3 regions of the Streptomyces sp. NPDC102402 genome follow, and region 2 is predicted to be linked to each of the others. Evidence: riboswitches for the same ligand, from Rfam matches in the RefSeq annotation. Region 2 holds a riboswitch; each other region holds the start of a gene.

Region 1 (4,552 bases), on a different contig from region 2:
CTGGCCTACGAGCGGTTGCGGATCCTCAACCGCTCCCTCGACAGCGGGGCCCGCCTCGCCTCCGACCCCCGCGCGCTCGACGCCCTGCACGCGTGGCTCGGCCCGGTGGACCCCGCGCTGACCACCGTGGCGGGCATCCACTACAACCTCTTCCTCGGAAGCCTCCTCGACCACGACTGCGTCGGCCGCCGCGACCTGTCGGACTATCTGGCCATGCGGCGCATCGGCACCTTCCTCTGTACGGAGGTGGCGCACGGCAACAACGCGGCGGCCATGGAGACCACCGCGACGTACGACCGTGAACGGGACGGCTTCGTCCTGCACACCCCGAACGCGGGCGCCCAGAAGTTCATGCCCAACACCGGCCCGGCGGGCGGGGCCAAGTCCGGACTGGTCGCCGCGCGCCTCGTCGCCGACGGCGGCGACCACGGCGTCCGCCTCTTCCTGGTGCCGCTCACCGATGACGTACGGCCCCTTCCCGGCGTCAGGGTTCGGCAGCTCCCGGCCCGGATGGGCAGCCCCGTGGACCACTGCCTGACCTCGTTCGACCGGCTGTTCGTCGGGCGTGACGCCCTGCTGGGATCCGGTGAGCCGGGCGAGGACCAGGGGGAGTTCCGTACCGGGCCGGGGGACAGGCGGCGGCGTTTCCTGACCTCGATCAGCCGGGTCACCCCCGGACGCATCTCCATGAGCGCCTGTGCGGCCGGTTCGGCCCGTGCCACTCTGGCGGTCGCCGTGCGCTACGGCGGTCACCGGCTGATCTCCGGGACCCGTGGTGCCCCGCCGGTGCCGGTCAACGCCCACCGCACCCACCACGGGCCCCTCGCCTCCGCCATGGCCATGGTCTTCGCCATGAGCCTGCTGTACCGCAGGGCACAGGAGCGATGGGAGGCCGGTACGGACGAGGAGGGGCGGCCGGACGCGGCGCGACTCGTCGACGTGGCCAAGGCGTGGATCACGTGGCGCGCCCGCGAGGTGATCGTCGAGAGCCGTGAACGCTGCGGCGCGCAGGCGCTGCTGGAGAACAACGGCATGACCGAACTCGTCACGGGCGTGGAAGGGGCCATCACCGCGGAGGGCGACAACATCGCCCTGTACGCGAAGGCGGCGGCCGACATGCTCTTCGCCGCCGGCCCCTGCGCCGAGGACGGCCCGGACCTGGACCCGCACCCCGGTGACCTGGCCGACCCCCGCTTCCTGGGGCGGCTCCTCGCCGGGGTCCAGGACATCTGGTTCGCCCGTGCCAGGGAGCGCGCGCAGCGGACCTCCGCCGCCGACACCCTCGGACGCTGGAACGCGGCCTCGGGCCCCGCTCTGCGCGGGGTGGAGGCGTACGCCTACCGGCAGGCGGCCGAGGCGTACGCCGACGCCCGCGCCGCGCTGCCCGAGGGGGCAGCCAGAGAGCGGCTGGGCGAGCTGGAGCGGCTGTTCGCCGTCGAGTGGGTGGCCCGCAACAGCGGCGATCTGCTGGCCGCGGGTTTTCTGAGGAGCGATCAGGTCGACGCGCTGGCGGAGAGCAGGGAGGAGCTGATCGGGGCCGTCGCCACCCACGCCCGGGATCTCGCGGACTCCTTCGCCCTTCCCGAGGAACTGCTCGCCGACTGGCCGATCGCCGGACCGGGCTACGCGGACGCGTACGACGATCCCGCCGGCCCCTGGAACGCCTCCCCGGCGGGCGCCCGATGAGCCCGGCACGCAGGGCGCCGACGGCGTGCGGCCGTCTGACGGAGCGCCTGGAGATCCTGGGCCTGCGCGCGGTCCTGCTGGCCTACTGGGGCACGACATCCGTCCTCGCCCGCCGGAGCGGGAGGCCGCCGGTCGACGGCGGCGAATCGGTTCACCCCGAGCGCTGACCGCCTGACGGGCGGCCGGCACGGAGGGGCCGAGGCGGTCCCGTCCTCGCGGCGACGGCTCCCGAAGCCGTCGCCGCGACGCGTGATAGCTTGCAGACGCCAGTCACACTCCACGTGGAGTCAGGGAATCCGGTGCGAATCCGGAGCTGACGCGCAGCGGTGAGGGGGACGGGCGGGGCCACGGCCACTGGGACACCCACGGGTGCACCGGGAAGGCGCTCCGTCCGGACGAACCCGAGTCCGAAGACCTGCTGGCACCCGCTCCCGGAAGGGGAGCGGAACTCCGTAGCGGGCTCCGCGCATGAGCCCAGAGACGCCGAGGGACCCTGTGCTGCCCATAGCCAGTGCCGTACGCCGAACAGCCCTGCTCATCACGGGACTTGTCCTTCTGGCCGCCTGCGGCCCCGACGGGGGCGCGTCCGACGGCGCCGCGCGGGAGGATTCCGCGGAAGGCTTCCCCGTGACGCTGGAGAACTGCGGCCGGACGGTGACCGTCGACGCGGCACCGCGTCGCGCCGTCTCCCTCAACCAGGGATCGACGGAGATCCTGCTCTCCCTGGGCCTCGCCGACCGGATCGCCGCCACCGCGACGTGGACCGACCCGGTGATGAAAGGCCTGGAGAAGGACGAGTCCGCGGTGGCGCGCATCGCCGGGAACCAGCCCTCCTCCGAGAAGGTCCTCGCCGAGGAACCCGACTTCGTCAGCGCCTCGTTCGAATCCACCCTCGGCACGGGCGGTGTGGCGTCCCGCGACCGGTTCGATGAGCTGGGCGTGCCGACGTACCTCGCGCCCTCGGACTGCATGGGCAAGGACAACACGGGCAGCAGCGACGGCTCCCGTACCGAGCCTCTGACCATGAGCCCCGTCTACGACGAAGTACGCGACCTGGCGAAGGTGTTCGGCGTACCGGAGCGCGGCGAGAAACTGGTCGCGAGTCTCCGGGACCGCGTCGACAGGGCGACCGAGGGCATCGACGCATCGGACGCCACCCTCCTCTACTGGTTCGCCAACTCCGAGGCTCCCTACATGGCGGGCTGCTGCGGGGCACCCGGCATCATCACCGGGGAGGTCGGCGCGAAGAACGTCTTCGACGACACGCGCGAGGAATGGCCACAGATCAACTGGGAGACCGTCGCCGACCGCGACCCCGACGTCCTGGTCATCGGAGACCTGACCCGCAGGTCGCAGACGGCCGAGAGCGCCGAGAAGAAGATCGAGTTCCTGGAGTCCAACCCCGCCACGAGGAACATGGACGCCGTCCGGCACAAGAGGTACGTCCTGCTCAGCGGTCAGGCGATGAACCCGACCGTCCGGACCGTGGAGGGCGTGGAGCGCGTCGCGGCGGGGCTGCGATCGTTCGGACTCGCGGGGTGACGAAGACCGAGCACGCCCCGGACACGGGCACGGAGATGCCGCACGCGGTCCGGCCGGCCGGCGGGGCCCGGTTCCTGGGAGGCGGTCTCCTGTGGAGCGCCGGGGCCGCCCTGTTGCTCCTGTCCGTCGCGGTCGCCGTCACGATCGGGCCCGCCCGCATCTCGGTGCCGGACGTCTGGTCAGCGGTGGCCTCGCACCTGGGCGTCGGCGGGACACGGCTGAGCCCGATCCGGGACGGCATCATCTGGAACCTGCGCATGCCCCGCACGCTGCTCGCCGCGGTGTGCGGGGCCGGACTCGCGGTGTGCGGCACGGTGATGCAGTCGCTGCTGCGCAACCCGCTGGCCGACCCCTTCGTCCTCGGCGTCTCCTCGGGGGCGTCGACCGGGGCGGTCGTGGTCGTCGTCCTGGGCGTCGGCGGGGGAGCGGTGTCGGTCTCGGCCGGCGCCTTCGCCGGGGCGCTGTGCTCGTTCGCCCTCGTCCTGCTGCTCAGCCACACACTCGGCGGATCGACCGACCGGGTCGTCCTCTCCGGGGTCGCCGCCATGCAGCTCTTCTCCGCGCTCACCTCCTTCGTCGTGATGACCGCCGCCGACGCCGAGCAGACCCGCGGCGTGCTCTTCTGGCTCCTCGGCTCGCTGAGCGGGGCCGGCTGGAGCGACGTGTGGATGTGCTCCGCGGTCCTCGCCGTGACCCTGGGGATCTGCCTCGGTCACGCCCGGACCCTGGACGCCTTCGCCTTCGGGCAGGACGCCGCAGCGGCCCTCGGGGTACACGTGGCCCGCACCCGGATCGTGCTGCTCTGCACCACCGCGCTGCTGACCGCCGCCCTCGTCAGCTCGGCGGGCGCCATCGGGTTCGTCGGACTCGTCCTGCCGCACGCCGCCCGCGCGCTCACCGGGCCGGGGCACATGAGGCTTCTGCCGGTGACCGCGCTCGCCGGCGCGGTGTTCCTGGTCTGGGTCGACACCCTGGCCAGGACCGTCCTCGACCCGCAGGAGGTGCCGGTCGGCGTGGTCACCTCCCTCATCGGGGTGCCCGCCTTCGTCCTGGTCCTGTACCGCACCCGGAGGGCCGCATGAGGCCAGGGAACGGCACTCCCGGTGACGGGCTGAGGGCCGCGCGGGTCAGCCGGGAGGCCGGCGGGAGGATCGTCCTGGACGGGGTGAGCATCGCACCGCCGCCCGGCACCACGGTCGGGCTCCTGGGACCGAACGGATCCGGGAAGACCACGCTGCTGCGGGTGATGGCGGGCGTGCTCACCCCCGGCTCGGGAGTCGTCACGCTCGACGGCCGCACACTCGCCGAGACCGGCCGGCGAGGA
Region 2 (4,552 bases):
GCCGCTCGCCTCGCGCAGTGCCTCACGGGTGCGGGCGTCCCAGACGCCGAGCCTCTTCAGTTCCGCCACGAGATAGCCGTTGACCTGGAGAAACTCGCCGCTGAGCGTCTCGCGCTTGAAGAGGTTGGAGACCTGCGGCTCGATGCACTCGTACACCCCGGCGATCGAGGCGATCGTCGCCGTCGGCGCGATGGCGAGCAGCAGTGAGTTGCGCATCCCGCTCTTCGCGACCCTGGCGCGCAGGGCGTCCCAGCGCTCCGGCCAGTTCAGCTCGGTGTCGTAGTGGTCGGGGTGCAGCACACCACGGGCGGCCCGGGTCTCGGACCAGGCGGGCAGCGGGCCGGACCTCTCCGCGAGGCCGCAGGACGCCTCGTAGGCGGCGAGCATGATCCGCTCGGAGATCTTCGTGGAGAGCGCGCGGGCCTCCGGGGAGTCGAAGGGCAGGCGCAGCTGGAAGAAGACGTCCTGGAGGCCCATGGCGCCCAGGCCCACCGGCCGCCAGCGGGCGTTGGAGCGCCCGGCCTGCTCGGTGGGGTAGAAGTTGATGTCGACGACCCGGTCCAGGAAGGTCACGGCGGTGCGCACGGTGGCGTCCAGCCGCTCCCAGTCGATCGAGCCGCCTTCGACGAAGGCGCCCAGGTTGACCGAACCCAGGTTGCAGACGGCCGTCTCGCCGTCGTCGGTGACCTCCAGGATCTCCGTGCACAGGTTCGAGGAGTGCACCACGCGGCCCGGCTCGGCGGTCTGGTTCGCCGTTCGGTTGGAGGCGTCCTTGAACGTCATCCAGCCCTGCCCGGTCTGCGCGAGCGTCCGCATCATCCGGCCGTACAGCTCACGCGCCGGCATGGTCTTGCGGGCCAGTCCCCTGGCCTCCGCCGCCCGGTAGGCCGCGTCGAACTCCTCGCCCCACAGGTCGACCAGCTCGGGGACCGCGGCGGGAGAGAACAGCGACCACTCGGTGTCCGCGTCGACGCGGCGCATGAACTCGTCCGGGATCCAGTGCGCGAGGTTGAGGTTGTGCGTGCGCCGCTGGTCCTCGCCGGTGTTGTCGCGGAGCTCCAGGAACTCCTCGATGTCCGCGTGCCAGGTCTCCAGGTACACGGCTGCCGCGCCCTTGCGCCGGCCGCCCTGGTTGACCGCGGCGACCGAGGCGTCCAGCGTCTTCAGGAACGGGACGATGCCGTTGGAGTGCCCGTTGGTGCCCCGGATGAGTGAACCCCGGGCGCGGATGCGGGAGTACGACAGACCGATGCCGCCCGCGTGCTTGGAGAGCCGTGCCACCTGGTGGTAGCGGTCGTAGATCGAGTCCAGCTCGTCCTTGGGCGAGTCCAGCAGGTAGCAGGAGGACATCTGGGGGTGCCGGGTGCCGGAGTTGAACAGGGTGGGGGAGGACGGCAGGTAGTCGAGCCGGCTCATCAGGCCGTACAGCGCGGCGACTTCGCCCAGGGCGTGCTCGGAGGTGTCCTCGGCGAGCCCGGCGGCCACACGCAGCATGAAGTGCTGCGGGGTCTCGACGACCTCACGGGTGAGCGGGTGACGCAGCAGGTACCGGCTGTGCAGTGTCCGCAGCCCGAAGTAGCCGAAGCGGTCGTCCGCTCCGTCGGCGAGCGCCTGGTCGACCAGGGCGTCCAGCGCGTCCGCGTGCAGGGTGACGAACTCGGCCGTGCGGTCGGCGATCAGGCCCTCGCGGTGTCCGACGGCGACCGAGGCGGAGAAGGAGACGGCGCCCTGGCCTGCCGCCTCGTCCGCGATGGCCAGAGTCAGGAGCCGGGCCGCCAGCCGGGAGTAGGCCGGGTCCTCGGAGATCAGGCCGGCGGCGGCCTCGGTGGCCAGCGACCTCAGCTCTGCCTCGTCCGACCGCGCGTTGCGGCCGCGCAGCGCGGCGGCGGCGACCCGTCCGGGGTCGGTGTCGGGCAGATCGGCGGTGAGACCGGTCAGGGTCCGCAGGAGTGCGGTCCCGGGCGCGTCGGTCGTGCGGCCTTCGAGTTCCGCGGCTGAAACCGGGTCTGCTGGCGCGATGGTCACTGGGGCTATCCCTCGCTGGGCTCAGGGCCTGCGGATACGGGGCAGCCGGACACGGCACCCGGAGAGGGCAGCACGGTGCGCGGCGTCCACCGGCTCTCCGCGAAGCCCGGACGTCTCGTCGTCCGGTTCGGTCGAGCCGGACGCGCTGTCGACAGGTCCTCGGACTCCGCGGTGCGGAAAAGCGCACCGATCACACCGTTGCGGGACAGTTCCGGATTCGCACCGGATTCCCCTGCGACGACAGCGAGGTCGAGCATACATGTGGGGGCTGCTGATTGAAGAAGCCCCCACATCTTGTGTCGCGAAGGTCAGAGATCCAGACGGTACGTGAGGAGTGGAGGGCGGCCGGGCAGTGGGCTCCAGTCCCGTTCCGGGGAGCGCGCGAAGCCCAGGCGCCGGTAGATCCGGTGGGCGCCGTGCATGGCCGGATGCGTCGACAGGACGATCCCGGAGAGGCCTCCCGCGGCCCGCGCCCGGTCGACGCAGGCCCGTACGAGCGCCTCGCCCGCTCCCCGTCCACGGGCGGCCGGTGAGACGGCCAGCATCCGGAACTCCGCCTCGCCCTCCCCGGCGATGTCGGCCCACGGACTGCCGGGAGGGACGTAGGCGACACCGCCCAGCACGTCGCCGTCGGCCCCCACCGCGACCAGCACGTCGGCCTCGGCCGCCCGGCGGTCCACGGCGCGGAGCTGTTCCAGATAGGGATCTTCGGCGCCGAAGTCGAGAAGCCCGTCACCGAGATACGCCTGGGCGGTGATCTCGCCCAGCTCCTGGTGCTCCGTGGCCCGGATCGGTCTGATCGATACGTCCATGGGCGCAGTGTGCCGCAGAGTGCCGGACCGGCGCTCCCCCGATTCGGCCGTGGCACCGGGACCGTCGGGGGCCGGTCGCGCGAAGAGGCCCCGGCAGGGGTTCTGTTCGCCCTGCCGGGGCCTCCTCGGGCTCGGGAGCCGCCGTGGGTCAGTGACCTCCCGGCGCGCCCACCGTGGCCGGCGGGAGCTTCTCCTGGACGCCGGGGTCGCCCACGTCCGCGGTGTAGTCGGACGGGGACGTCTCGTCGATGCCTGCCGGGGCCTTCACCGCGTTGAGGACGAAGGTCAGCACGACCACCACGACGACGTTCAGCACGAACGCGGTGAGACCGATGTAGCCGATCTCGCCGATACCCGGGATCTCCTTGGAGGACCCGCCGAAGTGCTTCTGGGTCGGGCTGGCGACGCCGTAGGCGGCCACCGTGCCGTAGATCATGCCGACCGCCCAGCCCGCGATCAGTGCCCAGCGGTGGAACCACCGGGTGAACAGGCCGCCCACCAGCGCCGGCATCGTCTGGAGGATCCAGATGCCGCCCAGCAGCTGGAAGTTGATCGCGACCGTCTTGTCCATGGTCAGGACGAAGGCGAGCGCGCCGACCTTCACCAGCAGCGAGACCAGCTTGGAGACCTTGGTCTCCTGGGCCGGGGTGGCGTCGGGCTTGATGAAGTCCTTGTAGATGTTGCGGGTGAAGAGGTTCGCGGCGGCGATCGACATGATCGCGGCGGGCACGAGGGCGCCGATGCCGATCGCGGCGAAGGCCACGCCGGCGAACCAGTCGGGGAACATGTTCTCGAACAGCTGGGGAATCGCGAGCTGGCCGTTGTCGACCTTGATCCCGGCGGCGATCGCCATGAAGCCGAGCAGGGCGAGCAGACCGAGCATCAGCGAGTACAGCGGCAGGATCGTGGTGTTGCGCCGGATCACCTCACGGCTGCGGCTGGAGAGCGTCGCCGTGATCGAGTGGGGATACATGAAGAGCGCCAGCGCCGAGCCGAGTGCCAGCGTGGCGTAGCCCCACTGGCCCATGTCGCCCGGGACGAGGCCCGCGACGGGCTTGCCGGCGGCGTCGTTCTTCGCGGAGAAGGCCTCGCCCGCCTTGGCGAAGATGTCGTCGAAGCCGCCGAGCTTTATCGGGATGTAGATGATGGCCACCGCGATGACCAGGTAGATCAGGCCGTCCTTGACGAACGCGATGAGCGCGGGTGCGCGCAGCCCCGAGGAGTACGTGTACGCGGCGAGGACGGCGAACGCGATCAGCAGCGGCAGGTCCTTGATGAACCAGTGCGTGTTCTCGCCGCCGCCGACGCCCATGACGTCCAGCACGGCCTGGATGCCGACCAACTGGAGCGCGATGTACGGCATCGTGGCGAGGATGCCGGTGAGGGCGACCGCCAGCGAGAGCCCCTTCGAGCCGAAGCGGCCCCGGACGAAGTCCGAGGTGGTGACGTAGCCGTGCTTGTGCGAGACGGACCACAGGCGCGGCAGGAAGGTGAAGATCAGCGGGTACACGAGGATCGTGTAGGGGACGGCGAAGAAGCCGGCCGCGCCCGCCGCGTAGATCGCCGCGGGCACCGCGACGAAGGTGTACGCCGTGTAGAGGTCGCCGCCGAGCAGGAACCAGGTGACCCAGGTGCCGAACGACCGCCCGCCCAGGCCCCATTCGTCGAGGCTCGCCTCGTTCTCGGCCTTGCGCCAGCGTGCGGCCATGAATCCG
Region 3 (4,552 bases), on a different contig from region 2:
ACTCCGGCTTCCGACGGCGTCCGGAACTTGATCGCCCAGGCCGGATCCCACTCCCTCGTCCACGGCATGATCCACCTGGCCCGCGGCTACGCCGAGCACGGCATGACCGCCTACGTCGACATCCAGGAGCACGGGTTCGCAGCACAGGAGTACGGCTTCAGCGCGGTGCAGCACAGCGTGAGGTCGGCACCGGCTGCTTCGGCCAGATCTCTACGGCAGTCAACCCGGCCTCCTCCACCACCGCGCTGACCGGCTCCACCCAGGAACAGCAGTTCCACCAGGGCCTGTGTGAATCGCTGCGGCCGGCCTTCCACGGTCCGTCGGATCGAACGGCGTGACCGCGGCGGTCGCTTCAGCTTGCGGACATGGCTGGCACATGACGTCGTGTGCCAGGGTTGCGGGTATGGATCGGCAGTCTGAGAGCCCGGAACTCTGGGCGTTCCTGGAGTCCCTGCACTGCGGCGACATCCTGTCCGGCACCGTCGCGGCGGTCGAACGGTTCGGGGTCTTCGTGGCCCTGGACGACGGGCCTGATCATCCCACCCTGCCCGGTGTCGGGTTCCTCGGTATCCCCGAACTGTCCTGGCGGCGCTTCGATCATCCCACCGATGTTGTTCAGGTGGGGCAGCGTGTCGCCTGCGAGTTCCTTGGGTTCGACACCTACAACGCCGAGGCCAGGCTGTCCTTGAAGGCACTGGAGCGCGACCCCTTCCAGGATTTCGCCGAACGCACGGTGGGTGGCCAGGAATTCCGCGGGACGGTTGCGAAGGTGGTTCCCATCGGCATCTTCGTCGAGCTCGAGGACGGAATCTTGGGGCTGGTCCCGTCCAGAGAGATCGACGGGCGCCCTGCGGCGGGTCCGGCAGAGGGCTTCGAGGTCGGAGATGAGATTGCCGTCGTCGTCCGGGAAGTCGATCTGCCAGGCCGCCGGGTGTTCCTCTCCAGTCCGGAGAGCGGCCGGTACGCAGGGGGCGTGCTGCCCACGTGACGGCCTCCGTGCCCGGATCGTTGAGGTGAGCATGGGGCGGGGCGATCTCACAGATGCCGAGTGGGCACGGCCGCGGCCATCTCCTCCGGTCGGCAACGGGCGTTGTGGCAGGTGGCGGGATCGGTCGCGGGTTCCACGCCTGAGGAACACCGGGTCGCTGCCGGGCCGAGAGGCTCGGCGGTGCTGTGGAGGAGGGCGGGCGGCGGACGGTGGTCTGCTGCCCGCCCCGCTTGCGCTCCCCGCCGGACGGCCCCGGTGGCTCACGTCACGTCCCGGGGATCTGGACGGCGACGTCCGAGGAGCGCTCGACCCTCTATGGTGGCCGGTGCAGCTGGTTCGCCCTGCCCGCCAGGCAGACGCGTCGCAAGAGGGAACCCGGTGGGAATCCGGGACTGCCCCGCAGCGGTGAGTGGGAACGACCGCCGTCAAGAGCACTGGATCCGGACGGATCCGGGAAGCGACGGCCAGTAGGAGTCTGCCCCGGCAGATGTGCCCGCGAGTCCGAAGACCTGCCCGTTGCCCGTACGCGACCACTCGCGTACGGATATCCCGGTGACCTCGTGGGCGGGTCGGCGTACATACCAGGCAGAACCTCACGCCGAGGGCGTGCACGTGTTCCGTCCGGTGCGTCATCCCTTCGCGTCCGTGTCCTGTCTCCGGGATCTCAAGGAGTCATCTCGCGAAGGAGATTTCCGTGACAGCGAAGCCCGCGGCCGCGGCGGCACGAGCCACCGTGTACGGCTACCCCCGCCAGGGCCCGAACCGGGAACTGAAGAAGGCCATCGAGGGCTACTGGAAGGGCCGGATCACCGCCGCCGCCCTCCAGGAGACGGCAGCCGGACTGCGCCGGTCCAACTGGCGGCAACTGGCGGATGCCGGCATCCATGAGCTCCCCACAGGAGACTTCTCCTACTACGACCACGTCCTGGACACCAGCGTCATGGTCGGCGCCGTCCCGCAGCGGCACCGCGAGGCCGTCCACGCCGACTCTCTCGACGGCTACTTCGCGATGGCGCGCGGAACCCAGGACGTCGCCCCGCTGGAGATGACCAAGTGGTTCGACACCAACTACCACTACCTCGTGCCCGAGCTCGGCCCGGACACCGTCTTCACCGCGGACTCCTCCAAGCAGGTCTCCGAGCTCAAGGAAGCCCTCACGCTCGGACACACCGCCCGGCCCGTGCTCATCGGCCCTGTCACCTACCTTCTGCTCGCCAAGCCCGCACCCGGAGCACCGGCCGACTTCGAACCGCTCACCCTTCTGGACCGCCTCCTGCCGGTGTACGAGGAGGTGCTCGCCGATGTCCGCGCCGCCGGTGCCGAGTGGGTGCAGCTCGACGAGCCCGCTCTGGTCCAGGACCGCACATCCGCCGAGCTGAACGCCGCCGCACGCACCTACCGGGACCTCGGCGCCCTCACCGACCGCCCCAAGCTGCTCGTCGCGTCCTACTTCGACCGGCTCGGCGAGGCTCTCCCTGTTCTGGCGAAGGCCCCGGTCGAGGGCCTGGCGCTGGACTTCACCGGCGCGGCCGCAGCCAACCTCCGGGACCTCGCCGCCGTCGGCGGGCTCCCGGGAAAGAGGCTCGTCGCCGGTGTCGTCAACGGACGCAACATCTGGATCAACGACTACGAGAAGTCCCTGGCCACCCTCGCCACGCTCCTCGGCCTCGCCGACCGGGTCGATGTAGCCGCGTCCTGCTCCCTGCTGCACGTCCCCCTGGACACCGCGCCGGAGAAGGACATCGACCCGCAGATCCTGCGCTGGCTCGCCTTCGCCCGGCAGAAGACCGCCGAGATCGTCACCCTGGCCAAGGGGCTGTCCCAGGGCACCGGCGCGGTGACCGCCGAGATCGCCGCCAACCGCGCCGACCTCGCCTCCCGCTCCGACTCTCCTGTCACCCGCGATCCGGCAGTACGGGCCAGGGCCTCCGCGATCACCGACACCGACGGCCGCCGCTCCCAGCCCTACGGCGAGCGGGCCGCCGCCCAGCGCGCACACCTCGGCCTCCCCCTGCTGCCGACGACCACCATCGGCTCGTTCCCGCAGACCGCCGAACTGCGCACCGCCCGCGCGGACCTGCGGACCGGACGCATCGACACCGCCGGATACGAGGACCGCATCAAGGCCGAGATCGGTGACGTCATCGCCTTCCAGGAGAAGACCGGCCTGGACGTCCTGGTCCACGGTGAACCCGAGCGCAACGACATGGTGCAGTACTTCGCGGAGCAGCTGACGGGGTACCTCGCCACGCAGCACGGCTGGGTCCAGTCCTACGGCACCCGCTACGTCCGCCCGCCGGTCCTGGCCGGCGACGTCTCCCGCCCCGAACCGATGACGGTGCGCTGGACGACGTACGCCCAGTCGCTCACCGGCCGGCCCGTCAAGGGCATGCTCACCGGCCCGGTCACCATGCTCGCCTGGTCCTTCGTCCGCGACGACCAACCTCTGGGCGACACCGCCCGCCAGGTCGCACTCGCACTGCGCGACGAAGTGAACGACCTGGAACACGCGGGCACCTCGGTCATCCAGGTCGACGAGCCCGCTCTGCGCGAGACCCTGCCCCTGCGTGCGGCCGACCACGCCGCCTACCTGGCCTGGGCGACCGAGTCGTTCCGGCTCACCACCAGCGGCGTACGGCCGGACACCCAGGTCCACACCCACATGTGCTACGCCGAGTTCGGCGACATCGTCCAGGCCATCGACGACCTGGACGCCGACGTCATCAGCCTGGAGGCCGCCCGCTCCCACATGCAGGTCGCCCGCGAGCTGGCGGCACACGGATACCCGCGCGAGGCGGGTCCCGGCGTGTACGACATCCACTCGCCGCGCGTGCCCGACGCCGAGGAGGCCGCCGCACTGCTCCGCAAGGGGCTGAAGGCCATCCCCGCCGAACGGCTCTGGGTCAACCCCGACTGCGGCCTCAAGACCCGAGGCTGGCCCGAGACCAGGGCGTCACTCGAGAACCTCGTCACCGCGGCACGCACGGTCCGAGGCGAACTGCCCGCCTGCTGACCGGAACACTCCGAAGGCCGGGGCGCCCCTCAGGCGCCCCGGCCGCAGCACAGCGAGCAGTGGAGAAGTCCCCCGACCTCGATGAGGTCGTCACAGCGCTCCTCGGCTCACCCCAGGTGCGGCGGCCCCGGCGGGAAGGCCAGGATGCCCATGAGAGGAACACCACCGGATGAGTACCGGGCTCAGGCGTCTTCTGGTCATCGGCATCGGAGCCGGTGACCCCGACCATCTGACGTTGGCCGCCGTCAAGGCCATGCGCGGAGCGGATGTCTTCTTCGTTCTGGGCAAGGGCAACGGGAAGGACTCCCTCACCCGGTTGCGACGGGACATCCTCGATGAGCACGTGACGACGCCGTATCGCGTCGTCGAGGCCGACGATCCCCGGCGTGACCGCTCCCAGGAACAGGTCGCGGGCTATGCCGACGCGGTTCACGACTGGCGTCGTCGGCGTGCCGACGTCTGCGAGGAGCTGATTCGCGAAGAACTGGCCCCGGGGCAGTGCGGTGCGTTCCTTGTATGGGGTGACCCCTCGTTGTACGACGGCACCATCG

What was found. A riboswitch is a leader RNA that binds a small molecule or an ion and turns the genes downstream of it on or off. The one in region 2 is predicted to bind cobalamin.
Region 1: linked by a shared signal. The riboswitch ahead of ACIRJR_RS15170 (ABC transporter substrate-binding protein) and the one ahead of ACIRJR_RS09085 (ribonucleoside-diphosphate reductase subunit alpha) in region 2 are both predicted to bind cobalamin.
Region 3: linked by a shared signal. The riboswitch ahead of metE (5-methyltetrahydropteroyltriglutamate--homocysteine S-methyltransferase) and the one ahead of ACIRJR_RS09085 (ribonucleoside-diphosphate reductase subunit alpha) in region 2 are both predicted to bind cobalamin.

What each region holds. Positions count from the first base shown of each region.
Region 1 covers NZ_JBIWKR010000004.1:309,149-313,700, reverse strand. The annotation lists gene ACIRJR_RS15180 (acyl-CoA dehydrogenase) at 1-1,686, shown strand, start outside; gene ACIRJR_RS15175 (hypothetical protein) at 1,683-1,853, shown strand; cobalamin riboswitch at 1,937-2,124, shown strand; gene ACIRJR_RS15170 (ABC transporter substrate-binding protein) at 2,155-3,228, shown strand; gene ACIRJR_RS15165 (FecCD family ABC transporter permease) at 3,264-4,310, shown strand; gene ACIRJR_RS15160 (ABC transporter ATP-binding protein) at 4,307-4,552, shown strand, end outside.
Region 2 covers NZ_JBIWKR010000002.1:917,385-921,936, forward strand. The annotation lists gene ACIRJR_RS09085 (ribonucleoside-diphosphate reductase subunit alpha) at 1-2,025, opposite strand, end outside; cobalamin riboswitch at 2,158-2,294, opposite strand; gene ACIRJR_RS09090 (GNAT family N-acetyltransferase) at 2,334-2,837, opposite strand; gene mctP (monocarboxylate uptake permease MctP) at 2,986-4,552, opposite strand, start outside.
Region 3 covers NZ_JBIWKR010000009.1:244,963-249,514, reverse strand. The annotation lists partial or broken gene ACIRJR_RS25670 (isocitrate lyase) at 31-278, shown strand; gene ACIRJR_RS25665 (S1 RNA-binding domain-containing protein) at 404-988, shown strand; cobalamin riboswitch at 1,304-1,520, shown strand; gene metE (5-methyltetrahydropteroyltriglutamate--homocysteine S-methyltransferase) at 1,683-4,001, shown strand; gene cobF (precorrin-6A synthase (deacetylating)) at 4,171-4,552, shown strand, end outside.